DNA from 2 places in the Stenotrophomonas oahuensis genome. Region 2 is predicted to be linked to the other one. Evidence: predicted binding sites of a transcription regulator. Region 2 holds the regulator's gene; the other holds the start of a gene.

Region 1 (14,775 bases), 2.2 Mb from region 2:
TGGCTGCCGGCCCGCGATCTCGAACTGCTTGAAGAGAACTGCACATGAGTGAGAACAAGAACTTCAACCTGCCCGACCTGGGCGAGGGCCTGCCCGACGCCACCATCGTCGAGTGGTTCGTCAAGGAAGGCGACGTGATCCGGCTCGACGAGCCGCTGGTGTCGATGGAAACCGCCAAGGCCGTGGTCGAAGTGCCCTCGCCGTTCTCGGGCAAGGTGCTGAAGCTGTCCGGCGGCCCCGGCGACATCATTCCCACCGGCAGCGTGCTGGCCCAGTTCGAACTGGACCCGAACCTGCCGCAGCGCGCCGACGGTCAGGACACCGGTCACAGCCACGGCCATGCCGCGCCGGCACCGGCCGCTGCACCGGCTCCGGCTCCGGCCGTTGCCGAAGCGCCCAAGCCGGCCGCCGCCGAGCGCGACGACGCCGGCACCGTGGTGGGTGCTATGCAGAGCTCCAACGCCGTCCACACCGAACAGGCGGTGGCGGTGGGAGGGGTCAAGGCCGTGCCCGCCGTGCGCGCCACCGCGCGCAAGCTGGGCGTGGATCTGAGCCTGGTTCGCGCCACCGGCGCGGACGGCGCGGTAACCATGGCCGACGTCAAACAAGCGGCTGCCGCAGGCAGCGCGAAGATCGGCAGCGCGCCGGCTCCTGCGGCGGCACCGGTTGCCGCGGCTGCACCAGCCCCGGCGCGTCAGGCCGAAGCCCGCACACCGTTGTCCGCCGCCGGCAAGCCGATGCGTACCCAGCCCCCGGGCGTGGTCGCCAAGGGGCAGCCAGAACCGCTCAAGGGCGTGCGCCGCAACATGGCGCGGGTCATGGCCGACGCCCACAGCAAGGTGGTGCCGACCACGCTCAATGACGACGCTGACATCCATGCCTGGCTGCCCGGCAACGATGTCACCGCCCGTCTGGTACGCGCCATCGTGGTCGCCAGCCAGAAGGTACCAGCAATGAACGCCTGGTTCGACGGCGACGCACTGACCCGAACCCTGCATGCCCAGGTCGATATCGGCATTGCCGTGGACACCGACGACGGTCTGTTCGTGCCGGCGCTGCGCAATGCCGACATGCTCGATGCACGCGGCATCCGCGAAGGCGTGAACCGTCTGCGCGAGCAGGTCGAATCGCGCTCGATCGCACCGTCCGAGCTGAGCGGCTACACCATCTCGCTGTCCAACTTCGGCATGTTCGCCGGCCGCTATGCCACTCCGGTGGTCGTGCCGCCGTGCGTGGCCATCGTCGGTGCCGGCCGTGCCCGTCACCAGATGACCCCGGTCATGGGCGGCGTGGAAGCGCACAAGGTCATTCCGTTGTCGGTGACCTTCGACCACCGTGCCGCCACCGGCGGTGAGGCGGCGCGGTTCCTGCGCGCGATGATGGACGACCTGGCCCTGGCCAGCTGAGGCATCGGTGGCCGGACGACCAACGGTCGTCCGCTACCGGCGGCACCGCGCCCCCCTGCGTGGGTCACACCAACCGGTCCGCCTCGATCACCTGCACGCCCGGGGCGGGCTGTAATGCCGCCTCCACCATGGCCGCCGCGATCTTCTCCGCGGGATTGATCCGCCACGACCGCGGCAGCACCGGGGCCAATGCCCCCAGCACCACGCTGGCAGCACGTTCGCCCGCACGGTGCTCCTTGCGGTCGCCGCCAATCAACCCCGGCCGCACCAGCGTCAGCGACGGATATCCCAGCTTCCGCAGGTCCTGCTCCAGCGCGCCCTTGACCCGGTTGTAGAAGAACCGCGACTGCGGATCCGCCCCCTTGGCCGAGTTCAGCACGAAGGCCGCCGCGCCGTGCGCACGGGCCAGACGGGCCACCTGCAGCGGGTACTGGTGATCCACCTGGGCAAAGGCTTCACGACTGCCGGCCTGCTTCAAGGTCGTCCCCAGCGCGCAGATCACCGCATCCACGGCCCACCAGTCGGCCGCTTCCGGCAGCTGGGCGAAGTCCACCACCGGATTGATCAGATGGGTGTCGGCCAGCGCCAGCGACCGACGCGTGGGAGCGACCACGGTCTGGCAGCGGGGATCGTCCAGCAGCAGCTGCAGCACCTGGGTGCCGACCAGGCCGGTGGCACCGACCAGCATCACCTTCATGGGGCGGTCCGTTGTTGTGTAGAGGATGTCTTCAAGCCAGCCGGTCCAGCGCCGATACTGTTCCCACCTACCCTACTCCATCTTCGCCCCAGGACCCGCCGCATGACGGACCATCCCGACGCCCCCTCCAGCCCCGGCACGGCCGTGGGACGGTTGCTGGCGCGCCGCGCCGGGATAACGCCGGTACGGGTCGAGGCCACAGCATCCAGCGCCGTGACCAGCAGCGGCAGCGGCAGTGCCGTCCTGCAGCGCCTGTTTGCCGGGGCGGAGCAGCCCGAGCCGCTGCTGGCCGCTTTTGCCAATGGCATGGCCACCCTGCCGGGTGAACTCGGCGACATGGGCCTGCGCCTGCAGTCGGCGCTGCGCAGCGCCGACTGGGTCAGCTACGGCCGCGCCATGCGCCAGCTGATCGACAAGTACATCCGCACCATTGAGCAGGACAGCGCCGACGGCCCGCCCGACAGCCTGCGTCTGCGCGAACTGCTGCGTCATACCCTGGGTGTCACCGTGGCCAGCCTGCTGCAGAACATGCCCGAGCTGAAGGACGAACCGGTGCAGCTGGCTGCTGAACTGAGGCAGTGGCACCCCGGCATTCCGCTGCAGCCGCTGGAAGTGCGCCTGCGCGAGCTGACCCACCAGATCGGCGTACGCAGCGACGGCTGGCAGGAGCAGCAGGAACTGCTGCTGAGCCTGTTCGACCTGCTGCTGGAGAACATCAGCGAACTGCTCGACGACAGCAGCTGGCTGCAGGGCCAGCTGCACGCCGTGCGCGCCCTGATCGGCGGTCCGCTGGACCGCGACTCGGTGGAACAGGCGCGCAACAATCTGCGCGAGGTCATCTACAAGCAGAGCCTGCTCAAACAGGGCATCGTGGAAAGCAAGGCCGCCATGCGCGGGCTGATGGGCGAGTTCATCGAACAGCTCGATGGCATGGCCGCGCACACCAGCGACTACCACGACCGGATCAGCAGCTACGCGATGGCGTTGAAGGAAGCGCGCAGCATCGCCGACCTCAACCAGCTGCTGCAGGACGTGCTGCGCGACACCGGCAAGGTGCAGGAACAGGCGCTACAGGCGCGCGACCACCTGGGCAATGCACGCCGCGAAGTGGAACAGGCCGAGGCCCGCATTGCCGAGCTCGAGCTTGAACTCAGCGACATGTCCGGACAGATCCGCACCGACCCGCTCACCGGCGCACTCAACCGCCGTGGCTTTGATGAATTGCTGGAAAAGGAGATCGCGCGTGCTGCCCGGCATGCGCATCCACTGGCGATCGCGCTGCTGGACCTGGATGACTTCCACCAGACCAACAGCGAACACGGCCACCCGGGCGGTGACGCGGTGCTGCGCCACCTGGTCACGGTGTGTCAGCTGCTGCTGCGCAATTCGGATGTGGTCAGCCGCATCGGCGGCGATGAATTCGTCATCGTGATGCCGGAAACACCGGCCGCCGACAGCATGTCGACCCTGCTGCGGTTGCAGCGCTCGTTGGCGCAGCGGCCGCTGCATCTGGATGAGCAGCGGGTACCCGTGCATTTCAGTGCCGGGGTAACGCAGTGGCAGGCGGGGGATAGTGCGGAAATCGTGCTGAAGCGCGCGGACGCGGCCCTGTACGCGGCCAAGCGCGTGGGCAAGAACCGCGTACAGGCAGGTTGACCGCGAATCAATGCGCGGCGGCTTTGCCGCGCGCTTTCTGGATGCCGGTGACCGCCAGCAGCACCACTGCGCCCGCAATGACGCCCACGATCAGATTGCCCAGCGCTTCCACCAGCCAGCCCACGCTGGTCTGACCGGCCAGGCCCAGCACGAAGTGATGCAGCGCCGGTACGTTGTGCACCAGGATGCCGCCACCGACCAGGAACATCGCCAGCGTGCCGGCCACCGACAGGAACTTCATCAGCCACGGGGCCGATGCCACCAGCCCGCGGCCGAAGGCGGCCACCGCGCCGCCCTTTCGCGACAGGTACAGGCCGGCGTCATCCAGCTTCACGATGCCCGCCACCAGGCCATAGACGAACACGGTCATGCCCAGCGCGATCACCACCAGTGCGGTCACCTGGTTGATGAACGGCTGCCCGGACACCACGCCCAGCGACAGCACGATGATCTCGGCCGACAGGATGAAGTCGGTGCGGATCGCACCTTTCACCTTGTCCTTCTCCCAGGCCACCATGTCGACCTTCTCATCGGCCAGCGCCTTGGCACGCTCGGCCTTGTGCTGCGCGTCTTCTTCCTTGGAATGCAGGAAGCGGTGCGCCAGCTTTTCCACGCCCTCGTAGCAGAGGAAGGCACCACCGATCATCATCAGCGGCACAACGATCGGGATCGGGAAGCCCTTGGTTTTCAGCCAGGCTTCCAGCGCGCTGATCGCCAGTGCCGCCGGCACCAGGATCGCCTTGTTGACCAGCGAGCCCTTCGCCACCGCCCACACCACCGGCAGTTCGCGATTGGCGCTGACCCCGGTGACCTGCTGGGCATTCAATGCCAGATCGTCGCCGAGCACGCCGGCGGTCTTCTTGGCCGCGACCTTGGTCAGGATCGAGACGTCGTCGAGCAGCGTCGCAATATCGTCGAGCAGGGCAAACAGGCTGGCACCGGCCATGGCAATCCAAGGTTCATTCAGGTGCGCCGATTCTGACCGATCCGGGCACGTTCGTGGAAGATGCCCGGATTCACTGCTCCACCACCTGCTGGCGGCGACACTGCGGGCTCCCCCGTCGCGGAGCCCTGCTTGAGCACCCTGCCCACCCCACCCGAATCGCCGTCGCTGGTCAAAGGCATGAACCGTCGCAGCCAGATCCTGCGCCTGCTGCTGCGCTACCGGCATTCCGGGGTGTTCTCGGGCATGAACCTGGATGCCCGTGCGGTCCACGAGGTGCCGCCGGAAGGCAACCCCGAACAATTCGTCACCGACCTGGAGTCACTGGGCCCCACCTTCGTCAAACTCGGCCAGATGCTCTCCACCCGCCCGGACATGGTGCCGGTGGAGTTCGCCACCGCGCTCGAACGGATGCAGGAGAAAGTCGCACCGATTCCGGTCGAACGCATCTACGCCATCATCGAACAGGAGCTGGGCGCGTCGGTGTCCAAGCTGTTTGCCCGCTTCGACCCCGCCCCGCTGGGCTGCGCGTCCATCGCCCAGGTGCATCGCGCGCAGCTGCACGACGGGCGCGAAGTCGCGGTCAAAGTACAGAAGCCGGAAGTGGCCGCACAGCTGCGCTCGGACCTGGAAGTACTGCGCAGCTTCGCGCTGGCTGCCGATCACCTGACCCAGGTCGGTCGCCGCGTGCGCCTGCGTGACTGGCTCAATGAATTTGCCAAGACGCTGATGCAGGAACTGGACTACCAGGCCGAAGCAGAAAACCTGCAGCGCTTCGGCCAGCACCTGCGCCCATTCAAGCGGCTGTGGGTGCCGCAGCCGATCTGGGACTACTGCAGCCACCGCGTGCTGACCATGGAGCTGGCCCAGGGCGTGCGCGTGGACATGATTCCGGATGTGCGCCGTACCGAGGAGCCGATGGCCCCCCTCGCCGCCGCGCTGATCCGCGGCTATCTGGACCAGATCTTCGTGCACGGTGAGATCCACGCCGACCCGCACCCCGGCAATCTCCGCGTCACGCCGCAGGGGCGACTGGCGATCTTTGACCTCGGCATGGTCGCGCACATGCCGCCGCGCCTGCGCGAGCGCCTGCTGAAGGTGTTGTTCGCTGCCGTGGATGGGCGTGGCGAGGAAGTGGCCGATGAGATCATCGGCATGAGCACGCGGCTGGAAGCGTTCGATGAAGAGCGCTACCTGCGCGAGACCGGCCAGCTGATCGCACGCTATGCAGCCAACAACAGCTTCTCCGAAGGCCGCGTGGTGCTCGACCTGGTCCGCATTGCCACCGCCAGTGGCCTGCGCACGCCGCCCGAACTCAGCCTGCTCGGCAAGGCGCTGCTCAATCTGGAAACCGTGTGCCGGCTGTTGGCACCGGATCTGGACACGCGCCGCATCGTCGAGAAACAGTTGCAGCACGTGATGCGTGCGCGCCTGCGCAAGTCCTTGTCAGCTGCCAATCTCGCCAGCGAGGCCATGGAAGTGCAGCAGCTGCTGCGCGACGGCCCACGCAAGATGTCGGACATTCTGGCGCTGCTGGCCGAGAACCGCCTGCAGATGAAGGTGACCGGGCTGGAAGAATCGCGCCTGATGGAGAACCTGCAGAAGATCGCCAACCGGGTCTCCGCAGGCATCGTGACAGCCGCATTGATTCTGGCGGCCGCACTGATGATGAAGGTCAACACCGGCTGGCATCTGTTCGGCTACCCGGCCATCGCGATGATGCTGATGATGATCGGCGTGGTGCTCGGGCTTGGCATCATTCTCAGCGCGTTGATCTTTGATCGGCGTGCGCGTTCAAAGGAAGAACGCGGCCATCGGTGAACGCGGATTCATGCGTTCACGCCGGTTTTACACCTGCGCGAGCGAAGCGTAGTAAGCGCTGAATAGGTCGCTTCAACAAACATTTCAGTCAGGTTCGCGCAGGCATGATCCGGTCATCAGCCTGTCATGCAGGCGTGCTTGGAAGCGAAACACCGCCTATGACCTGGATCCTGTTGCTGTCGCTGCTGCTGCTCACCGTACTGTTGCTGGCCTCGCGTCGCTGGGTGTGGTGGAAGGTGTCACTGATGTCGGTGCTGCTGCTGGCATTGAGTGCGTGGTGGCTGATCAACAAGCTGTCCGGTGATGGCCTGAATGCGGCCACCCTGTATCACCTGGGTGCCGACATGGAAGGCGCAGGCGTTGCTGACTTCAAGGGTTATATCGCCGGCTTCATCGCACTGGCCCTGGCCTCGCTGCTGCTGCCCCTGCTGCTGGTGCGCCGCCGCAAGTGGAAGGAATCGCGCCATGGCGGTGCCGTGTTCGCCGGCTTTGCGGCAATGTGGCTGGTCGCCATCGCAGTCAGCCCGCTGTATCGCGATGGCCATCGTCTGTACCAGCAGACCCGTCCGGTCGATTACACCGTCATCGCGCCGGAGTACCATGTGCCGCAGCAGCCGTTGCGCAAGCCGCGCAACATCGTCTGGATCTACGGCGAAAGCCTGGAGCGCACCTATCTGGACGAAGCCACGTTCCCGGGGCTGATGCCCAATCTCAACCGTCTGGCCGCGCAGTCGCTGGACGTGCGTGGTCTGGCCCAGGCCGAGGGCGGTGGCTGGACCATCGCCGGGCTGGTGTCGTCGATGTGCGGCGTGCCGCTGACCACGGCGCAGGGCGATGAAAACAGCATGGACCGCATGGGCAGCTTCCTGCCGGAAGCGGTGTGCCTGGGTGACTATCTGAAGCAGCAGGGCTACACCAACCATTATCTGGGCGGTGCCAACGGGCTGTTTGCCGGCAAGGGCCAGTTCCTGGCCACGCATGGGTTCGATGAAGTGCATGACCTGGCCTGGTTCAAGCAGCAGAAGATCGCCCGCTCGCACTTCTCGACCTGGGGCGTGCACGACGACGTGCTGCTGGACAAGGCCTATGACCGCTTCATGCAGCTGTCCAAGGCCGGTCAGCCGTTCATGCTGACCACGCTGACCATGGACACGCATCATCCGGCAGGCCACCTGCCGGTGGCCTGCAAGCGCACCCGCTACCAGAGTGACTACGGCAACATTGGCCTGCTCAATGCGCTCAAGTGCACCGACGGACTGATCTCAAAGCTGGTCGACCGCATCCAGGCCAGTCCGTATGGCGAGGACACCCTGATCGTCATCGCGTCGGATCACCTGGCCATGCCGAATGATCTCAGCCATGTGCTGGCCAAGCAGAAACGCGAGAACCTGCTGCTGTTCCTGGGCAAGGACATCGAACCGCGCCAGCTGGCCACCACCGCTGGGTCCACGCTGGACTCCGGTGCCACGCTGCTGAGCCTGGTCGACCCGGACATCAAGGCCATCGGCTTCGGTCGTTCGCTGCTCGACCCGCAGCGTGCCGACAGCGCCAGCGTTGCCGCACTGCGTGAGGGCGGCAAGGACTTCCCGCGTTACCTCGCGTTCTCACGTTCGCTGTGGCTGGGTGACACCACCCGCCAGCTGCGCATCGATGACGAAAACCAGGTGGTGGTCGGCCTGCAGCACGTGCAGCCGCCGGTACTGCTGGAGTATGACAAGCAGTGGGACCTGAAATCGGTGTATCTGGAGAACACCTCCAAACAGTTCGAGCAAGCCGATCCCGCCAATACGCTGGCTTACGTGGACCGCTGCACTGCCTTCGAGGACGGCTCGGCTGATGGCGACTGGTGCGCCATGCTGGTCCACCGCGACAAGGGCATCAAGCTGTACCGCGATGATCAGCTGCGCCAGGGCTTTGCGGTGGATGCCCCGCTGGATGCCTTCAACGGGCCGGTGCCCAGCATCCGCCAGGCGCACATGATCACCGAGAAGGGCCGTCGCACCCGGGCCGGCCAGTACATCCTGCAGCTGGTCGCCAAGCAGGCCCCGAACCGCGGGTTCTGGATCGAAGCGGTGTCGTCCAAGCGCAAGGTGGTGGTAGCCCAGCAGTGGGTGGAGCCGGACGCGGAGGGTCGTATCACGGTGCCGTTCGGCCTGGACCATGAGGTGGACGATCTGGAGATCCGCGCGTGGCTGAATCATGCCGAGAAGCTCGCCGTGGATACCTTCGCGCTGGTGCCCTCGCGTCGCGGCGGGCGCGGATGACGTTTCCGCCGCTGGACGCGGCAATGCAGACAACGACACTGATCAGGCGATTCCTGCAGGAGTGTCGTCCTGATTTCGTCTTGCCTGACCGAGGGCTGCGGCGTACGTCCGCCCCCAGCCGCGGAAACCACCGCCGCGACTTCCGCCAAGCCTCGTACACTCCGCAACGCGCCTGCGCCGCGCGACGCTGACACCCCGCCAGGAGAACTGCATCCGGTGCTGGATCGCGTCCTGCGCCGGTGTCCACTCACGCCGGCGGAGGTGGCCTGCATCGAGCACGCGTTGCCTCCACTGATGGAGGGGTCTTCGCCCGCCACCCTGACGCCGCTGTTCCTCGCAGCGCTCCAACATCGTCCTGCCGCACAGCGCGCGCAGGTTCAAGCCGTGCTGCAGGATCTGCCACGGGACGACCTTGCCTGGTCAATGGAGTGCCGACGCGTGCTGGAGGCGCTGCTGGACGGGCTGCACCGTCTTCAGGGCCAGCGTGCGCTCGGTGCAGCGCTGTATGCCGTCAGCAACCGGCTGCTGGGCGTGCAGGGCACGCAGGCCGTGCAATGGGCACGGCAGATGCAGGCACTGGTGAGTCTGCTGGATCAGCCCGCGTGGGGACCATGGCTGCGTTGGCTGAGTGAGCTGCCGCTGCCTTCGCTGCGGGAAGGTGTCTGGCTTGAGCCGCTGATCGCGGCCCTGCCGGCCGGCCTGCACGCCCCCCTGGGTGGCGTTGAGCAGGCTCACGACGCACTGGGCAGGACATTGGCGCTGTCCACCTCATCGCTGCGGCTGGCCCTGCTGGGTACCGTGTGGGTGTTGTGGCGGTGTCGGCCAGATCCCGCCGCTGCCCCGGCGACGAGTATCGGACGCCGCATCGCCCAGCTGCCGGCCCGAGTGGACGATCTGGACACCGCAGGGCGGGCCGCGCGAAGGCTGTTTGCTGCTCCCTCGGGGGCAGCCTCGCCGCTCCTGCCCGTTGCCACGGCGGCGGCGGCGTCGATCTGGAGTTCGTCGCAGCAGGGCGGCCGCAGCGCCGGCGTGCTGGCCGGGGCAGGCTGCGCCCTGGCCAGCCTGCCTTCGGCACGGGCCGAGCCGCAGGCTGCAGGTGATGGAGACGACGCGGTGGCCGTGATCGACGCGCTCTGGTCGGTGTGGGACGTCTCGCGCGGCAATGCCAGCATCGATCTGGCGGAGACCAAATGCATCGCCCCGGCGACTGCGCGGAACCACGACGGTCGGCAGGCCGTCCGCGCCGCGCTGGTGTCGCTGTACCACCAGGACGACTTTCTGGGCCGTCTTTACCTTGAACGGGTACCGCCGGGGAGCCTTCGGCTGCGCAACGGCACCCTGACCGGTGCGCGCGTGCAATCACGCACACCGGTCCAGCTTCACCCCCCGCCGGACCCTGCCACACCCCCCGCCTGGTCAGCCGCCACCCGGACGCTGCTCGGGCAACTGCAACAGGCGGTGGACAATGTCGGCGGCTGCCATGACACCGCTGGCCGGCGCCTGGATTGCGCGTTGCAGGTCCAACTTGGTACGCCCCTGCCGACGTCTCACGTGACCACTCATGCCGTGTCCGGGCTCATCGGGCGCGTCGAACAGCACCTGCGTGCGGATGCCGCGCTCACAGCAAAGCATGAGCATGCCACCCTGGCCTGGCTGCTCGGCGAGGTGCAGGCCGCCAAAGCACTGCCGGTACGAGGACTGGAACCCGCCTGGAACAGCCTGCGCCCGGACCCGCGCTCGCACCTGGGCAGCAGTCTCGCTCTGGCGCGGCGGGTGCTGCGCATGCTCTCGGACCACCCCGCGTTGATCGCGCGGTGTGCGGAACGTCAAGCCGACCCGCTGCGTCTGGTGGTGCCGCTGGAGGGCGACGTAAGCGCCGACGCGCTCATATCGGGCCACGCAGTTCACGTGTTCGCGCTCGATGCGCCCCCCCCCGGGTTGGCGGTCCTGGTCGGGATGCTGCGCGGCCTCACCGCCATGCTGCGGGCTCCGGTGCGTGCCAGCGGCCATCTGCGGGTGCCGGAAATGCTGGCGTACTACGGCATTCCCTTTCCGGACGTTCCGCAGGACGACGTACCCTTCGACCGCTGTCTGGCTGCGTTGACGAGGCGGAAGAATGAGGTCTTCGCGGCCAGCCCGCCTGACCCTGCGGCCCCCGCACCGCCTCTTGTGCCCCGCCCGATGCAGCAGGTCGTGGCGGACCAGCTGTGGCACCAGTTCGATCGGCTGCCAGCCAATGCCAGCGTGGTCCTTTCGGAGACCGGGTTGAGTGGTCGTCCAACGGCACCGGTGCAGGTCGCGTGGCAGGATGCCCGCGAACAGCTGCTGGCGTTGTTCGAAGGCGAACCGCTGTGGCGGGTGATGCGGGCTGCGAACGTGTCGTTCCATAGCCTCCGGGTCAGCCCGGACGGCGTGATCGCAGGCGATCGCATCGATGGCCGCATGCTGCATCTGAACGTCACCTCGGTTCACGCGGCGGGCCCGGCGCTGGCGGCACTGCAGCACCTTGCCACGCGTCTGGGGTGCGTGACACCCGCCGCACAGGCACCGCTCTCCAGCGTGCTGCTGTGGCACGGCGTCACGCCGGTCCCCGCCCGCACAGCCTGTCAGGCGGTCCGCGTGACCACACCTGCGGAGCGGCTGCGGTTGCTGCACGCGCTCTACGTGCGATGGTCGCCGCCACCGGGTGGCAGCTCCGATCACCAGCGCGACACAGCAGACCTGGGTGATCTGCAACAATCACTTTCCACTCTGCAGCTGGATGCGAACGGCCACTACCGGCCTTCACTGGGCACGGCGGCGGCCGCGGTCACTTATGGTGCGCTCGGGCCGTTCGCACTGCTGCTGGAGCATCCCGACGTGCAGGTCGCGCTGGACGCGATCGGGTCGTTCCCGCACCTGCTGTCGGTGGACGCCGCCGGACTGCTGGTGGCCCATCTGCACAACGGCGAGACCCATGCGCTGGCGCTGCAGCAGAACCAGACCGCCGCCGGTGCGCTCGCCCCCCTCGTGACGCTGCTGGCCGGCCAGGCCACGCAGCTGGGCGGCCGCGTTCGTTCGGATGGTCGCGTCAACCTCGCCGCACTGCTGTCCGCACACGGTGGTTGCGGCGCGCAGGACGGCGGCGATTCCGACGCAATGCAGCGCTGCACCGAGCGTATCCACGGCGAACTTCGACTGGGCATGCGTCCGCATCTGGTACACGCGCGCGACCTGCTTGACGACGCGGACATGCACACGCTGAGGGCGACCATCGCCACGTTCCTGGCCGGCCACGCGCCGGAAGACACGACCCTGCTCCACTACCTCGGCATGCCACTGGTGAGCGCTGGCCGGTTCAGGTGGACCGAGCTGCATCGCGCGCGTGCTTTCCTGGCCGACATCGCGGAGTCGCCGCAGGCGCGTCCGCTCCAGAAGGCACTGCTGACGGCGTTGGGCTGGCATGGAAGCACTGACCCCGCAACGACCTCACCGACGTTACGTGCCAGCCTGACGAGCGCTGCCCTCGTGGCCGACCTGGGGCCGCCGTCGAACCGTGAGGCGCGCATCGTGCTGGGCTATCGTCTGCACAAGCAGGCCAACGTCGGTCGCACGTTCGCCGCCATCCGGACTGACCTGGAAGCTTACCTGTGCAGTCTTGGTCGCCTGCCTTTCGACCTGTGTCCGATGGCAGCCGCGCTGGTGCTGCACGAAGAAGCTCCCGAGCTGCTGGCTCCGGATGTCCCACCGACGCTCATGTTTGGCAGCGCCATCAGCGCCGTGAACTATGTCAGCGGCGTCCATCTGGCTGAGCGCATCCGGCGCGGCCTCTCGCAGCAGATGACTTTCAACGAGCTGGTCTCGCTGTCAGCCGAGCTGTGCGGGCACCCCGATGTGCCCATCAACGTCCGCACCATGGCGTTGGACGCGCGCGGCCTAGCGACGCTGGACTGGCAGTACTTCCGTGCGCAGGATACATCCCTCGCGGGCAATGTGACCCACGCGGCACGCATCCGCGCGGCGATGGAGGCCTTCGACGCACGCGTGGCCCGGGTCGAGTCGGCGATCACCGGTCTGCTTGCGCCCCTTCCCTATCGCATGCCGCGCGTCGAGGCCGAGATCCGGCGCGTTTTTCCCGCGTTTCCCGGCGTGTTCGCCGGGCTGGCGTGGAACGACACGCAACTGCGCCTGTGCAACGACCAGGAATGGCTGCGCTACAGCTTTCCGTTCTTCGAGCTGGTCGCCGCAGGTGTCCTGCGCAACGCACCGCGTGCGTGGTATCTCTGCCCGGTACCGGAACCCGTCGTCGCCCGTGCGCAGGAGCAACAGCGGATCGAGGCGCTTCGACAGGCCGACTTCGCGACGATGCAGGCGCGGTTTCCGCGCCTCGGCGACATCAACGCCGCATTCCAGGCGGCATTCGACGACTACTTCGCGAAGGCGTGCGAGGGCTACGGCGACCTGATTGAAGAGGCGCTCTACGCGCGCCCTGCCGCGGAACGCGCTGCGATCGCCGGTGGCGAGGTCGAGCTGTTCACCGTGCGCACCTTCGAGCCGGACCTTGAAGCCGGCCAGGAAACCGCTGCAGACACTGATCCCTACCGCGGCCGGTTCGGGTTGATCTACTGCGTGGGGCGCAACCACAGCGGGGGATGCTTCCAGCTGTTCCCGCTGCTGTGACGGATCGAACCTCTGCGGCTTGATGGCGCACTCCACCTCGGCGGTGTGCTGGAGAAGCGGAAGGTGCGCCTGAGGCACGGCGGCCATACGACCATCCAGGTAAGACGCGGCCGCTTCGAAAACCTGGACTGGGACGCATTCGCCAACTACCGCGTACCGGCTGCAGGGAAACGTTCGAAAGTGATCATCGAGCGGCTGTCCTCCAACAGATCCCGGGCGGGCACGGTGATTGATCCGGAACGCTCGCCATTTCATGCGCTGGTGGAACCCATCCAGCAGGACTTCTTCTGGCTCGACCCGGAGGCTTTCTTCCACGAGGGCCGTGGCCCTTCGTCGTTCGAGGCGCATCTCAAGGCGCCGCCATTGTGGCTGAGAACGGTCGACTTCATCGTCCCCTTCGTCGAGAACCTGCGACGACTCGGCTCCACCGACCGCAACGAACTGGCGATGGCGGTCTTCGGCCTCTATCTGGAAGGCGTGCTGACCCTGGGTCCGGTCGTGGGCGGTGTGGCCAAGGTGGTCATACGACCGGGCATGAAAGCGCTGCCACGTTTCGCAGCGCTGTCCAGCGTACTGGGCCGCAACACCCTCGACGCGCTGAATCCGCTCGCCGGCAGCCTGGCGATTGCCCGCATGGGCATCGGGGTGGCCCAGCGCGGCATCCAGGGCGGACTGCGGTTCGCGTGGGGCCGCGCGCGCCACGGGTCACTGCATGGCGCGGAGTGGCACTGGGCGATGCGCGAGGGCATGGCCGTCCTGCAGGATGGAGCGGCTCCGGTGGGCAGCTCGATGCAGGTGGGCATGCGCACCGTGCAGGGGGTTCATGACGTGCTGGTCGCCTCGCATGTGACCGGCGACGGGAGAACGGCGGCGCACCTGTTCGACCCCGCCACGCTGACGCCCTACGGGCCGTTGCTGCAGGAACGGCTGGATTCCGGTGCAGCCGGCGTGTTGTTCAAGGTGAGCGAGGGTTTGCGCCCTCCGCGCCCTTCACCGCAGAAGGTGTTGAAGCCGATCAAGCAGGGGACCAAGGCGTCGCAGGAGGAATCAGGCGAGCGTCCTGGGGTTCTGGCACCGCCTGATCTGGACAGGCAGCTGCGCAATCATGGAATGCAGGTTGTGGACGGGTAGAACAAAGGCAGCCGGGCAAGCCCGGCGCTACGGTTCTGCGGGATCGCGGACAAGATGGATGTCGGTGGGCGAAGACAGCGCGACGCCAGCCTCTGCCAACCGCTGCAGCAGGGTGAAATACAGGTCGCTGCGGACCCCATACACCGCACGCGGGCCGGAGGTGTAGGCGAAGCTGTTGATCGAGATCTGGCCGTTGTT
Region 2 (14,775 bases):
GCATGCTCAGCTGCGCCAACTCATACGTACGGAATTCGCCGAGCAGGGAGCGCACCTCGCCCAGGTGTTCCACCGAGGGAATGTCATTGCTGGCCATGCCCGCCAACTGGGCGTTGGCCCCATTGAGGCGCACCAGGGCAAACACGCCCAGCGCAACGGTCATCAGGGTAGTGAGGGCAAACCCGACCGCAAGCTTGCGGGCGATGGGCAGATCGTAGAACCACTTCATACTGTGAACTCCGGACAAGGCGGGGCGCGCAGCTGTGGGGGCGCTGGGCGAGGGGGCATGGATGCAGGTGGGGCGCGGAACATGACAGTGTTCCTTCACCATCTCTCCGGTTAGCGGCGTCTTCACGCGCGGACTTTAGTGTTCCGCATCACGTTTTTTTTGTGATGTCTGTCGGCGGGGTGTTGGTCGCGAACAGCTGCGATTGCGAAATCTACGTATCGCCGGGCGCTGCCCGGCTGCTGTGGGTTCTTGGCGAACAGCCCTTGGCTGCTGATCTACGTGCCTGGGGCCATCGGATGGGGGGTACGGGACACGCCGTGAACCCATCCATGGGGGCTCGTCGAAAACATCCATGTTTTCAACGGTCCCGTACCCCCCATCCGATGGCCCCTCGATACATGGTCGGCGGCCCATGGGAAATGCCAGATCAACGGCGGATACGTGCTTTTGATCTTCCATGGCCACCGGCCAACTGTCTGGGGCGTGCCGGGGTGGGTTTGCGGGGACCGTCAAAAACATGGATGTTTTTGACGAGCCTCCATGGATGGATTCACGGCGTGTCCCGCAAACCCACCCCGGCGCGCCAAAGCACGGAAACCGATGACCATCGGCGTTTCGCGCAGACAACAAAAAGCCCCGCGATGCAGGGCTTTTGCTCTTGCTCTATGCGATCAACCAACAAGCGTTACGCCGCCTGCGGTACTCGGAGCGAGCGTACCAGGCCGCCGATGTCGACGATCAGGGCGACGCGGCCGTCGCCGAGGATGGTGGCACCGGAGACACCACTGATGCGGCGGTAGTTGTTCTCGATGTTCTTGACCACCACCTGCTGCTGGCCGACCAGTTCGTCCACTTCCAGCGCGATCTTCTGGCCGTCGCCTTCCACCACCACGACCAGCGAGTCGTCATTGGCGCGGTGGCCGTAGCCGTAGTACTCGCTCAGCGACAGGATCGGCAGGTATTCGCCGCGGACGCGCAGCACGCGGCCTTCGCCGGCCATGGTGCGGACGTCTTCGGCCTGCGGCTGCAGTGCTTCCAATACGTAGGCCAGCGGCAGGATCAGGGTTTCGCCGGCCACCGACACGGTCATGCCGTCCAGGATCGCCAGGGTCAGCGGCAGGCGGATCAGGGTGCGGGTGCCCGCGCCCAGGCTGCTTTCAATCTGGACTTCGCCGCCCAGCGCCTGGATATTGCGGCGGACCACGTCCATGCCCACGCCACGACCGGAGAGATCGGTAACGGCGTCGGCGGTGGAGAAGCCCGGCTGGAAGATCAGGTCCCAGACCTGGCTGTCGGTCGGATTCTCCGGCACGCTCAGGCCACGTTCCTGGGCCTTGGCCAGGATCTTTTCGCGGTTCAGGCCACGACCATCGTCGCTGACTTCAATGACGATGTGGCCGCCCTGATGCGAGGCCGCCAGGGTGATGGTGCCGGTTTCGTCCTTGCCCGCGCCCTTGCGCACGTCGGGCATTTCCAGGCCGTGGTCGATCGAGTTGCGGACCAGGTGGACGAGCGGATCGGCGATCTTTTCGATCAGGCCCTTGTCCAGTTCCGTGCCTTCGCCGACGGTGCGCAGGCGGACCTGCTTGCCCAGACGGCTGGACAGGTCGCGGACCAGGCGCGGGAAGCGGCGGAACACCGCATCCACCGGCAGCATGCGCACGCCGATGACCGCTTCCTGCAGATCGCGGGTGTTGCGTTCCAGCAGGTCCAGACCGGCGAACAGCTGCTCGGCATGCACCGGGTCGAGTGCGTGCGACACCTGCTTCAGCATGGCCTGGGTAATGACCAGTTCGCCGACCAGGTTGATCAGGGCGTCGACTTTTTCAACCGCGACGCGGATCGAGGTCTCTGCTTCGTGCGCAGCGGCCGGCGCAGCGGCTCCGGCGGCGGGTGCAGCAGCGGGAGTCGTGGCGGCGGCGACCGGTGCAGCCGGTGCCGGCGCGCTGGTCGCCAGGCTGGGCGGCGCGGCCGGACGGATGTCCAGTTCGCAGTCGTCCACCACCCAGGCGAAGGTGTCTTCAATCTTGCTGCGCGGCACCTTGCCGACCAGGCCCAGGTCCCAGGCCAGGTGCGCTTCCAGCGGATCCAGCGCGTCGAAACCAGGCAGGCGTTCAAGGCGGGCGGCCACCTGCAGCGAACCCAGGTGTTCCAGTTCGCGGATGATGCGCAGCGGATCATTGCCGCTCATGAACAGCGACGGAGCCGGCACGAAGCCGATCTGCCACGCTTCCGGGGTGTCGTCGACCTTGGCCGCGACCGGCGCTGCGGTGCTGGCGGCGGTGCCGGACAGTACAGCTTCCAGGCGCGCCTTCACTGCGGCGACGGCCTGCGGGTCGGCCGGCTGGCCGTGTTCGGCTTCGCGCAACAGGGCGCGCAGCACGTCCACCGACGACAGCATGGCATCCACCGCCACCGGTTCCAGCGCGCGCTTGCCGGCACGCAGCTCATCCAGCAGCGTTTCCAGCACGTGGGTGAGCGCGGCGATGGCATCGAAGCCGAAGGTGCCGGCACCGCCCTTGATCGAGTGGGCGGCGCGGAACACCGAGTTGATGATTTCAGGGTCCTGCTGGCCCGATTCCAGTGCCAGCAGGCCAGCTTCCATCGCGTCCAGGCCTTCGCGGCTTTCCTCGAAGAAGGTGGCGTGGAAGCGTTGCAGGTCCATGCTCATGACAGTTCGGGTCCGGTTACGGGGAAGAGGGAAGGCGGTTGGGGATCAGCCCAGGACTTTCTGGACAGTGGCGACCAGCTGTTCCGGGTTGAACGGCTTGACCAGCCAGCCTGTGGCACCGGCGGCCTTGCCTTCGGACTTCTTGTCGGCGGCCGACTCGGTGGTCAGCATCAGCATCGGGGTGAACTTGTAGTCCGGCAGCTGACGCAGCTCGCGGATCAGCGAGATGCCGTCCATGTTCGGCATGTTCACGTCGGTGACCACCGCATTGAAGCGCTGACCCTTGGCGCGGCCAAGCGCGACCGCACCGTCTTCGGCCTCTTCAACAGAAAAGCCGGCCGAGGTGAGGGCGAAAGAGACCATCTGGCGCATCGACGCCGAATCGTCCACCACCAAGATACGTGCGCTCATGCCGCGTTCTCCACAGATTTCAGGTTGTCATGGGTTGCATCCAGGCCCAGGGCCTGGGTGAGGCCGAGCAGGCGCGCGGCATCACGGAAGGTAGGGGTGCAGCCGTCGAATCCGGTCGCGTAGCCCGCCTGGCGGCGGGTGTCGACGAAGGCGCACAGCACCTGCATGGCGGCGGTATGGATACGGCCGACCTGGCTGGCGTCCAGCGTCAGGTCGCCTTCCTGGTCCACCAGGGGGGCGAGGCGGGTTTTGAGCTCGGTGCTGTTCTCGATACCGAGATCATCACCCAGGGCCACAGTGCTCATCGTTGCTCCGGACAAACGGTTCCTAGGTCAATAACGGCGGGGTTGAGGGAACCTTTAATGTGATTTTTGGTTCTCAGTTCAACAATTGCGTGGCGTCGAGCAGGATCATTGGCTGGGCCGAGATCCGCGCCACGCCCCGGAACAGGTCGTTGGAGATCTGGCAGATGCGGGCGGTATCCGGCGGTTCGATCTGCGAATCGGTGAGGTTGGCGACGTCTTCAACGGCCGAGACGCGCAGGCCCATGGTCTCGCCGTTCTCTTCCAGCACCACGATGCGGGTGTTGGCGTCGTCGACCGCGGGGCCGGCACCGAGGTGGGTGCCCAGGTCCATCACCGGGACGACCTGGCCACGCAGATTCATGATGCCCAGCATGGCCGCCGGGGTGCCGCGCAGCGGCAGCAGCGGGACTGGCAGCACCACCTCCTGCACCTTGAGCAGCTCCAATGCGTACGCCTGGCTGCCGCAGCGCATGCGCAGCCAGCGCGAGGTGCGCTCGTTGGCGCGGCGGTGTTCGCGCGGGCTGGACGCGGGGTTCAGGGCCTGCGCCTGCAGTTCCTGCCAGCTGCCCGGGCGCGCCGGGTTGGGGGCGTTGGCCGGCAGAATCGGGGCAGCGCGGGCGGTCGGGGTGGGCGCGGCGCGCGGCGGCAGGGGGGCGGGTGCCGGCTTTGCGGGGGCAGGGGGTGGTGCGGCAACGGGTGCGGCGACGACGGGCGTGTCGTGCAGGGCTTCGTCGGGCAGGTCGTTCCAGTCCGGGCGGTCGTCTTCGGACGCAAGCCGGGCAAGGCCCGGCTCTACATCGACCACCGGGCCCAGTGCAGGATCGTTCATCAGTTCGTCGAGCAGGGCGAGGTTGGCCTGTGCACCCGGGGACGTCGGGGTGTCGAAGGCCGTGATCGGGCCGAGGGCCGGGTCGTTCATCAGCTCGTCGAGCAAGGCCAGGTTGGCCGGCGCGCCCGGCGAGGTCGGCGTATCGAAGGCCGGCGCGGGGGCGTCGGGTTCCACAGGCGCGGTCGGTGCTACGGCGATGGCATCACCAAGCAGCTCTTCCAGGTAATCGTCCAGTACACCAGGCGTGCTCATGCGGCGCGCTCCATCTGCTGGGCGTCGTCGGCCAGGATCCACTCCAGTGCGCGCCGGTAGGCGGCTAAACCGCGCCCCGGGTAGTCATCGGACTGCGCCGGCACGGTCAGGCTGGCGGCATTGCAGATGCGGGTGTCGACCGGAATGGCGTCTTCCCACACGCGGTGGCCGTGGCGGTCCTGCATTTCCTTGACGGTTTCGTTGCCGGCACGGGTGCGGCGGTCGAACAGGGTGGGCAGGATGCTCATCGGCAGCGCGCGGCGGCGCGAACGCTCGACCATCTCACCGGTGCGGACCATGCCGTCCAGCCCGTGCAGGGCCAGCGGCTCGGCCTGGGTGGGAATGATCAGGCGGTCGGCGGCGGCCAGTGCGTTGATCATCAGCAGGCCGAGCGTGGGCGCACAGTCGAGCAGGATGTAATCGTGCTGGCCCTGATGGCGGGCCATGGCGTTCTGCAGTGCCAAGCCGAGGCCGGGCTGGTTGGCGCTGCGGCGTTCCAGGGTGGCCAGTGCGGCCTGCGCGCAGACGAAGTCCAGGCCGGGGATCTCGCTGCGATGGGCGAGCGTGGCCAGTTCGGCCGGCGGCGCGGCGAACAGCTCCAGCACACCGGCAGGCGGTGGATCCAGCGGCACATTGAAAGCGCGGGTCAGCGAGGAGTGCGGGTCCAGGTCGATGAGCAGGACGCGGTGACCCTGCGCAGCCAGCCCGCGGCCGAGCGCCAGCGTGGTGGTGGTCTTGCCGACGCCGCCCTTCTGATTGGCAATTGCCCAGATACGCATTGCTTCACTCCTTCATTGCAGGGGGAACGGCGGCGCCTACGCGGCTGCCGGCCGGCACCGGTGGCAACTGCACCGGTGCGATGGGAGAAACGGGGGGTGTTGCGGCCGGCTGTCCGAGTGCCTCGGGAGTGGTCTCGGCGGTGAGCTTGGCTCCCAGCGGATCCACCGACTGCGCGGTGTCGGCCAGGATGATGACCATCACCCGGCGGTTGCGGTTGCGACCGGCCGCGCTGCTGTTGTCTTCGCGCGGACGGAACTGGCCGTAACCGACCATTGCCAGCCGGGCCGGCTGCAGGCCCTGGTCGGCGAACAGGTGCACCACGCTGGCGGCGCGTGCGGCCGACAGTTCCCAGTTCGAGGGGAACAGCGCTGTAGCGATCGGCACGTCATCGGTGTGGCCTTCCACGCGCACGCCGTTGGGCGCGTCGCGCAGGACCTCGGCCAGGCTGGACAAGGTCTGGCGGGCGTGTACGTCCAGCGAGGCCGAGCCAGTGGTGAACAGGATGTCGCTGTTGATTTCGACCTCGATCCACAGTTCGGTGCGGCGCACGGTGATCATGCCGCGGTCGATCAGCGGGGCCAGTGTCGCGGTCAGCCGGTCGGCGATGCCGTTGAGCTGCTGCTCGGCACGTCGGATCTGTTCCTGGTCGTGCACCGACACCGGCATGCGCATCTGCGACGCCATCGCCGGCAGCAGGGTGGGGTCGTTGGAGGGGGCTGGCGCGGAAGGGCCGATGCGGTTGCCGGCCTTGATCACGTTGGGGCTGTCCCAGCCACCGCCCTGTACCTGCTGGTTGCCGACCTGCACCGGGTTGATGGTGCGCGGTGCGCCGCCGAAGGCGGTGGTCAGCGCATCGGCCATGACCCGGTACTTGCCTTCGTTGATGGACGAAATGGCGTACATCACCACGAAGAAGGCAAGCAGCAGCGTCATGAGGTCGGCGTAGGGGATCGCCCAGGCCTCATGGTTTGCATGCTCTTCGTGGGCTTTGCGGCGCGCCATGTCAGTGCAGGAACCCGGACAGGTTGGTTTCGATGTTGCGCGGGTTCTCACCCTGGGCAATGGAGATCAACCCTTCGATGATCATTTCGCGGTCGCGCGAGTTGTGATGGATCACGCTCTTGAGCTTGGCCGAAATCGGCAGGAACAGCAGGTTGGCCGAGGCGATGCCGTAGATGGTGGCGGTGAACGCGGCGGCGATGCCGTGGCCGAGCTTGCTCGGGTCGGCGAGGTTCTTCATCACCGCGATCAGGCCCAGTACTGCACCGATGATGCCGAGGGTGGGGGCATAGATGCCCATGCCTTCGAACACCTTGGAGGCGGCCAGGTCCTGGCTTTCCTGGTTGCTGAGTTCGATTTCCAGCATGTGCCGGATGGACTCGGGCTCGACGCCGTCGACCAGCAGCTGCAGGCCCTTGCGCAGGAACGGGTCGTCCTGCGCATCAACCTGCGCTTCCAGGCCGAGCAGGCCTTGGCGGCGGGCGATGTTGCTCCACTCCACGATCTGGCGGATCAGATCCTGGCGGTCACTGCCGGGCGGACGCACGATCCAGCGCACGATTTTGAAGGCGTGTTTGAACACCGCCGGCGAGGTGTGCAGCAGGATCGCGGCGAGGGTACCCACGATCACGATCACAAAAGCGGCCGGCGACCACAGCGACGCCAGACCGGCTCCCTTGAGGATGCTGCCGCCGACCAGCGAGGCCAGGGCGAGAAAAAGTCCGATGAGGCTGAGTCTGTCCATTGTTCGGGTATCGGCGGGCGTGAAGCGGTCTTGAGCGACCGGGTGTCGCAGGGTGGACGGGGTTCACATTTCCGGGTGTGCCAATTTCATCGGCGCGTTCAGCCGGGCAAGCCCGGCTCTACGTCAGCGCAAACCGTCGACGTCGAGAATCAGCGCCATGCGGCCATCCCCGATGAGCGTGGCCCCGGCATAGCCGCGCAGGCCGCGCAGGGTCTTGGGCAGTGGCTTGATCACCACTTCCTCGCGACCGCGGACCTGGTCCACCACCAGCCCGAAGCGGGCTTCGCCGGCCTGCAGCACGACAATGGTGAGCAGCGGCGAGGCCACCGGTTCGACCGCCAACCAGTGGCGCAGGTCGACCAAGGGCAGGGTGTGCGAGCGACGGTCCAGCACCGCGCGGCCGTCGAACCAGCCCAGCTGCGAGTTGGGGGCGTGCAGGACTTCCATCACGCGGGCAAGCGGCAGCGCATAGACGTCCTCGCCGGCCTGCACCAGCAGGGTCGGCAGAATGGCCAGGGTCAGCGGGACGCGGATCATGAAGCGGCTGCCACGACCGAGTTCGGACTGGATCTGGATCTGGCCGCTGAGTTCGCGGATGCGCGACTGCACTACGTCCATGCCGACGCCGCGGCCGGAGATATCGGTGACTTCCTGCTTGGTCGAGAAGCCAGGCAGGAACACCAGGTGCAGGCATTCCTCGCTGCTCAGGCGGGCGGCGGCTTCAGGATCGATCAGACCCTTCTCGCGGGCCTTGGCGCGCAGCCGCTCGGGGTCGATGCCGGCCCCGTCATCCTGCACTTCAATGCTGACGTAGTCGCCTTCCTGTTGCGCCGACAGGCGCACATGACCGCTGCGCGGCTTGCCCTGCGCTTCGCGCAAGTCGGGCATTTCCACGCCATGGTCGATCGCGTTGCGGACCAGGTGCACCAGCGGGTCGGCGAGTGCTTCCACCAGGTTGCGGTCCAGCTCGGTATCGGCGCCGATCAGCTCCAGCTCCACTTCCTTCTTCAGGTTGCGGGCGACGTCGCGGGCAACCTTGGGGAAGCGTGAGAACACCTTGCCGACCGGCTGCATGCGGGTGCGCATGACCGCCGACTGCAGGCGCGCGGTGGCGATGTCCAGGGTGGAGACGGCGCGGTCCAGCTCTTCGTCATGCAGACGCGCACGCAGGGTCTTGAGGCGGTTGCGCGAGAGCACCAGCTCGCCAATCAGATTGACGATGGCATCCAGGCGCTTGGTGTCCACGCGCACGGTGTGCTCGGCTTCGGCAACCGGCTTGGCAGCGGCGGGCTTCGGCGCGGCAGCCGGAGCGGGTGCTGCGGCGGGGCGCGGGGCCGGCGCAACGGCCGGGACCGCAGCGACCGCGCGCGCGCCCGGGGCCGCACCGCCGTGCAGCTGGTCCAGCAGCGCTTCAAATTCGTCTTCGCCGATCAGGCCGTCGTCGGCCTTCTTCGCGGCGGGCACGGCGGTGGGCGCAGCGCCACCGTGGAGCTGGTCGAGCAGCGCCTCGAACTCATCGTCGGTGATCAGGTCGCTGGCCGGTGCTGCCGCAGCTGCAGTGGGTGCGGCGGCGACCAGGGCAGGTGCACCGCCGTTGACGTCGAACTGCGCGATCAGCGCGGGCGGGGCATAGCCCGGTTCTTCGCCGGCGGATACCGAATCCAGCATCGACTGCAGATAGTCCAGCGACTGCTGGGCGGCATCGAAGTGGTGCGCCTGCAGCACGGCCTGGCCGGAACGGGCCATGCCCAGGGTTTCCTCGGCGGCGTGGCACAGTTCCACCATGGCCTGGATGCCGAGGAAGCCGGCACCGCCCTTGAGGGTATGGAAGCCGCGGAACACCGCGTTGAGCTGGTCGGCGTCCTGCGGGGCCTGTTCCAGCGTGACCAGCTGTTCGCCGAGGCGATCCAGGATCTCCTGGGCCTCGAGGATGAAGTCAGCGGCGATATCGTCTGGAACAGCACTCATGGTCTTAAAGCCCTAGATCGGAAAGCAGGTCATCGGCGTCGACCTGCGACACCGCATGGCGGTCGAGCCCGTTGACGGCGGGGCCGGCCAGGCCGTTGTCCTGCTTCTTGCGGTCGTCGTCGTTCGGCGGCGGCAGGCCCAGCGCACCAAAGCCTTCGTGCACGCGGCGCACGATCCCCACCACGCGGCGGATGATCTGGCCGGTAAGGTCCTGGTAGCTCTGGGTCAGCGCGATTTCGGTCAGGTTGTGGCGGATGCGGTCCAACTGCTGATCCTGCTCCGGATTCAGGCCTTCGGCACGCAACTGCTCGGTGAGCGAACGGCATTCCTCGGCCAGATCCAAAGTGCGGTGGGTGGCCTGTTCGGTCATCGCCACCACATGATCAAGGCGTGCGCAGGCGTCATCGAGCTCACCGGCTTCGGTGGGCACGGTGGGCAGTTCGCCCAGCGCCTGGCCCAGCTCGCGTGCCAGCCGGTTCAGCCCGGCCATCATCGGCTGGGTGCGCAGCGCGCCCAGCGCGTCGATTTCCCGACGCCAGCCGGCTTCGTCGCCGCTTTCCAGCGCGGCCAGGGCATCCTGCAGGCGCTGCACCAGCGCCGACTTGTCGCTGAGGGTTTCCATCAGGCGCTCGCTGCCAGTCGTTCGAAGATCTTGTCCAGCTTCTCGGACAGCGTGACCGCGGTGAACGGCTTGATGATGTAGCCGTTGACCCCGTTCTGGGCCGCTTCGATGATCTGCTCGCGCTTGGCTTCGGCAGTCACCATCAACACCGGCAGGGTCTTGAGCTTGGCGTCGGCGCGGATCGCCTTGAGCAGTTCGATGCCGGTCATCACCGGCATGTTCCAGTCGGTGACCACGAAATCGAACGGCTGGCTGTTCAGCAGCGCCAATGCGGCATGCCCGTCCTCGGCTTCGGCCGTATTGGTGAAGCCCAGATCGCCCAGCAGGTTCTTGACGATACGACGCATGGTCGAAAAGTCGTCGACGATCAGGATACGCATGTTCTTGTTCAAAGCACTTTCCTCGGTATCAAGTGTTCTCGAGGCCGGCGTCGGCCGCCTCGAAGATCTTCAGTCGGCCACGCAGGCGCAGCACCGCCTGGCCGTGGATCTGGCAGACGCGCGACTCGCTTACGCCGAGTACCGCGCCGATCTCCTTCAGATTCAATTCCTGTTCGTAGTACAGCGACAGCACCAGCTGTTCGCGTTCGGGCAGCAGGCCGATGGCGGCCCCCAGCTCGCGGCCGAACTCACCCCGTTCCAGCACCTGCTGCGGGGTCGGGCCGCCCTGGGCCACGGTATCCAGCTCGCCCTGGTCCTCGATGCGCGACTCCAGGCTGAGCACCTGGCCACGCGCGGCATCTTCCATCAGGCGCAGGTACTCGTTCAGCGGCATCTCCATCGCGGCCGCCACTTCGGTGGCGCTGGCGGCGCGGCCGGTGCTCTGCTCCAGCTTGCGGATGGCCGAGGCGGCATCGCGGGCACGACGGTGCACGGAGCGCGGCACCCAGTCGCCACGACGGATCTCGTCGATCATCGAACCGCGGATGCGGATCGAGGCATAGGTTTCAAACGAGGCACCCTGGTCGGCGTCATAGCTGCGCGACGCTTCAATCAGCCCCATCATGCCGGCCTGGATCAGGTCGTCGATCTCGACGCTCGCCGGCAGGCGCGCGGCCAGGTGGTGGGCGATGCGCCGCACCAGGTCCGAGTGCTGGGCAATGCACTCGGTGGCAGCAGCACGCTGCACCTCTTTGTATTGCGCGGCACCTTTCATGCGGCCACCCCACGCTGTTTGAGGATGCGTTCGAGGAAGAACTCGACGCCGCCGCGCGGTTCGGTCGGAGCCTGCCAGCGCGCGGTGCGTCGGGCGATTTCGGTGATGGCCTGCGCGGCCGGGCTGGACGGGTAGGCTTTGACCACCGGCTGCTGGCGCTGCACCGACAGGCGCAGCCAGTCGTCCTGCGGCACGCAGCCCAGATAGTTCAGCGAGACATCCGCCAGGAACTTGTCGCAGACCCGGCTCAGCTTTTCGTACAGCACGCGGCCTTCGTTCGGATCGCGGGCCATGTTGGCCACGACCTGGATACGGTCAACCCCGCGCTCGCGCGACAGCACCTTGATCAGCGCGTAGGCGTCGGTGATCGAGGCCGGTTCGTCACAGACCACCACCACGGTGTCCTGGGCGGCCTGGCAGAAGGTCAACACGCCATCGGTGATGCCTGCGGCGGTGTCGACGATCATGAAGTCCAGCTCGCGCTCCAGTTCGGAGAACACGTTGACCAGGCCGACGTGTTCGGCCGGCTGCAGCTCCGCCATGTGGCGGCGGCCGGACGCGGCCGGCACCACCAGCACGCCGCCGGGACCTTCCATGATCACTTCGTCCAGGGTGCAGCGCCCGGCGACCAGGTCGGCCAGGGTCAGCTTCGGCTGTAAGCCCAGGATGACGTCGATGTTGGCCAGGCCCAGGTCGGCGTCGAGCAGCAGGGTGCGTTTGCCCATGTCGGCAAGCGCCACGGCCAGGTTGGCCGAGACGTTCGTTTTGCCCACGCCGCCCTTGCCGCCGCTGACGGCGATGGTGCGGACCGGGCCCAGCGGCTGGCTGCGGGTGGCCGACAGCGGGAAATTCTGGGTCAGCTTGGCGTACTCACGCGACGGCATGGTTCAACTCCGGGTTGCAGGGCATATCGGCCGCGCGGCGCAAATCTTCAAGGCGAAGTACAAGATTGGCGGCGGTGGCCCGGTGCAGGTCTTCAGGAACGTCCTGGCCGTCGGTCACCCAGGTGATGGGCAGGCGGTGGTCGACGGCCACCGAGAGGGCGGTGCCGAAACGGCCGGTCTCGTCCAGCTTGCTCAGCACCACGCCCTGCGGGTTGGCGGCGCTGAAGCGGCGGACCACTTCGTCCATGTCGCCAAAGCTGGTGTTGGCCGGCAGCACCAGCAGGGTGCGGATCTGGCTGGCGGCGCGCAGCCACTGCAGCTGGGCGGCGAGGGCGCGGTCGCGCGGGCCGAGGCCGGCGGTGTCGATCAGCACCAGCTTGTAGTCCTTCAGGCGTTCCAGCAGCTGGGCGAGGTCGCTGCCGCTGTTGGCCTCGTGCACGGCGATGCCGAGCTGGCGGCCGAAGCCGTACAGCTGTTCGCGGGCACCGATGCGGCCGGTGTCGGTGGTGACCAGAGCGACGTCACGCGGGGCATGGGCTTCGGCAAAGCGCGAGGCCAGCTTGGCGATGGTGGTGGTCTTGCCGGCACCGGTGGGGCCGACCAGGGCGATCACGCCGCCGGCTTCCAACGGGTCGATCGGGGCGATCGGCAGCTTGCGCGACAGCAGGCCCAACATGAGACCGCGGCCACGATGGGCTTCGGTGTCCAGCGGGATCTGCAGGGCCACGTCGCGGCTGATGCCGGCGTCGAAGCCGTACTCGTCCATCAGGTCCAGCGCGGCGGCGCGCACTGCCGAGCCGCGCAGGCGCTCGTCGGTGAAGCGGGTCATTTCGCGTTCGATGACCTGGCGCATGCCGGCCACTTCGTGACGCAGCTGGCGCAGCTCTTCGTCGTCGCGCGGAACCAGGTTCAGCGTCGGTGCCGGGGTCGGGACCACGGTCGGGGCGAGGACCGGCGCTTCCATGGCCTCGACCGCAGCGGCCAGGGCGACCGGCAGTTCCGCCGGTTCATTGGCGGCGCTCATCGGAGCCAGCGGGCGGGCGGCCGGAGCCATCCAGGCCATCGGTGCGGCCGGGGCCAGCGGAGCAATGGGCGCGGGGGCGACCGGAGCCGGCGCGACCGGCACCACCTCGATGACCGGGGCGACCTCGGCAACCGGGGCGAACACCGGCGAGTCTTCAATCGGATTCAGCGCGGCGACCGGCGTGGTCACCGGCACCATCGGCACGGTTTCCCACAACGGGGCCATCGGGGCTTCGGCCGGGACGCGCTGCATCTGCTGGGCCGGCATCGGCGGCGGCACCGGACGCGCCACCGATGCGCGCATGTCCAGCACCGGCTCGTCGTCCGTCGGCGGGTCGATGATGAAGCGGGCGCGGTTCACCGCGGCCGGCGGGGCAACCGGAGCCGGTGCCGCCATAGGAGCAGGTGCGCGTTCGGCGGCGGCCGCCTGTTCCACATTGAACGGGGCGAAGATCTGCTCCGGCAGGGCATCCACCAGCGGCTGCGGGTTGGCGCGGGCCAGGGTGGCGGCAAAGCCGCTGCTGCCCGGCGGCGGCACGTTCTCGTTGGCGGTGTCCAGGGTGCGGCCGGTGGCACCGACGGCGGCGCGGGCCAGCGCGGCAACCGCCGAGGTGGTGGCGGCCACCGGTTCGGCTGCCTGCGCAGCGGGCTTGCGGCGCGTGACTGCCGCAATCATCGCATCGGCGGCGCTGCGCGGGCGCGGGGCCGGCGGCGGCGGGGCCACGTCCTTGCGTGCCGCTTCCAGCGCACGCTGCACCGCGCCTTCGTCGTAGTTGGCGGCAGCCACGATCTCAACGCCTTCCTCGATCCGGCGATTGGACAGGATCACGGCGTCGGGGCCGTGTTCCTTGCGCACCAGATTCATGGCCGAGCGCATATCGGGAGCGACAAAGCGTTTGATTTTCATGCTGTGGTACCGGGACTTGGGCGGCTGTTCGGGTGAAGGGAAGCGCTGGTTGTCGGTGGTCTGCACGGTCCGGGTTTCCCTTCTGTTCCTGCTGCGTGATGTTCGAAGTGGTGTCTGTTTTCTGACGCTGTACTGTCGGAGTTCCGGCTCAGCTGATCGTGCCGACCAGCTTCAACCGCTTGTCCTCGGGTACCTCGCTGTAGGCCAGGACCGACAGCGACGGAACGCTGTGGCGGACCAGGCGTGCCAGCGCGGCACGTACGGGGGCGGGGACCAGCACCACGGCGGGCTCGTTCTTCGCTTCCTGCTTGCCGACACATTCGGCGAGGCTTTGATGCAGTCGCTCGGCGAGTCCGGGTTCCAGCGCGGCGCCATTCCCCTGAGTGGACTCCTGCAAGACCCGTTCCAATTGTGGGTTGAGGGTGAACACCGGCAGCTCCGGCGACATTCCGGCGATCTCCTGAACGATGAAACGGCCCAGCGCATTGCGCACCGCGGCGGTCAGTACGCCCGGGTCCTGGCTCAGCGGGGCGTGCTCGACCAGCGATTCGGCGATCTTGCGCAGCTGGCGGATCGGAATGCGCTCGATCAGCAGGTTCTGCAGCACCCGCACCACCACCGACAGCGGCAGCGCCTTGGGGGTGAGGTCTTCGACCAGCTTCGGCGCGCTCTTGGCCAGGTTGGCCAGCAACTGCTGGGCTTCTTCGAAGCCGAGCAGTTCCGGCGCATGCTCGCGGATCAGGTGCGACATATGGGTAGCGACCACGGTGGCCGGGTCGACCACGGTGTAGCCCATCGATTCGGCGTGGGCGCGCTGGTGGGGCTGGATCCAGGTGGCATCCAGGCCGAACGCCGGGTCTTTGCCGGCAATGCCCTCGAGGGCGCCGAGCGCGCTGCCCGGGTCCAGCGCCAGTTCGCGGTCCGGATGGATCTCCGCGGTGGCCACCGGCACGCCGTGGATCAGCAGACGATAGGTGGTGGCCCCCAGTTCCAGG

Evidence for each region. Region 2 encodes FliA, which starts transcription of late flagellar genes. Its sites were predicted from a motif close to TAAAGTTTNNCNNNCNNNGGCCGATAA; they were not measured.
Region 1: the regulator FliA is predicted to act here: its motif matches at 2,135-2,161, upstream of PDM29_RS05590 (GGDEF domain-containing protein).

What each region holds. Positions count from the first base shown of each region.
Region 1 covers NZ_CP115541.1:1,272,885-1,287,659, forward strand. The annotation lists gene PDM29_RS05575 (SH3 domain-containing protein) at 1-48, shown strand, start outside; gene PDM29_RS05580 (dihydrolipoamide acetyltransferase family protein) at 45-1,406, shown strand; gene PDM29_RS05585 (NAD-dependent epimerase/dehydratase family protein) at 1,471-2,103, opposite strand; gene PDM29_RS05590 (GGDEF domain-containing protein) at 2,206-3,759, shown strand; gene PDM29_RS05595 (DUF808 domain-containing protein) at 3,767-4,705, opposite strand; gene PDM29_RS05600 (ABC1 kinase family protein) at 4,883-6,523, shown strand; gene PDM29_RS05605 (phosphoglycerol transferase I) at 6,682-8,787, shown strand; gene PDM29_RS05610 (hypothetical protein) at 9,004-13,446, shown strand; gene PDM29_RS05615 (hypothetical protein) at 13,492-14,577, shown strand; gene PDM29_RS05620 (DUF3772 domain-containing protein) at 14,605-14,775, opposite strand, start outside.
Region 2 covers NZ_CP115541.1:3,663,859-3,678,633, forward strand. The annotation lists gene PDM29_RS16380 (methyl-accepting chemotaxis protein) at 1-229, opposite strand, end outside; gene PDM29_RS16385 (chemotaxis protein CheA) at 915-2,900, opposite strand; gene PDM29_RS16390 (response regulator) at 2,946-3,311, opposite strand; gene PDM29_RS16395 (STAS domain-containing protein) at 3,308-3,616, opposite strand; gene PDM29_RS16400 (chemotaxis protein CheW) at 3,690-4,697, opposite strand; gene PDM29_RS16405 (ParA family protein) at 4,694-5,476, opposite strand; gene motD (flagellar motor protein MotD) at 5,481-6,479, opposite strand; gene PDM29_RS16415 (flagellar motor protein) at 6,481-7,221, opposite strand; gene PDM29_RS16420 (chemotaxis protein CheA) at 7,345-9,189, opposite strand; gene PDM29_RS16425 (protein phosphatase CheZ) at 9,194-9,811, opposite strand; gene cheY (chemotaxis response regulator CheY) at 9,811-10,203, opposite strand; gene PDM29_RS16435 (RNA polymerase sigma factor FliA) at 10,220-10,966, opposite strand; gene PDM29_RS16440 (MinD/ParA family ATP-binding protein) at 10,963-11,850, opposite strand; gene PDM29_RS21130 (AAA family ATPase) at 11,837-13,780, opposite strand; gene flhA (flagellar biosynthesis protein FlhA) at 13,929-14,775, opposite strand, start outside.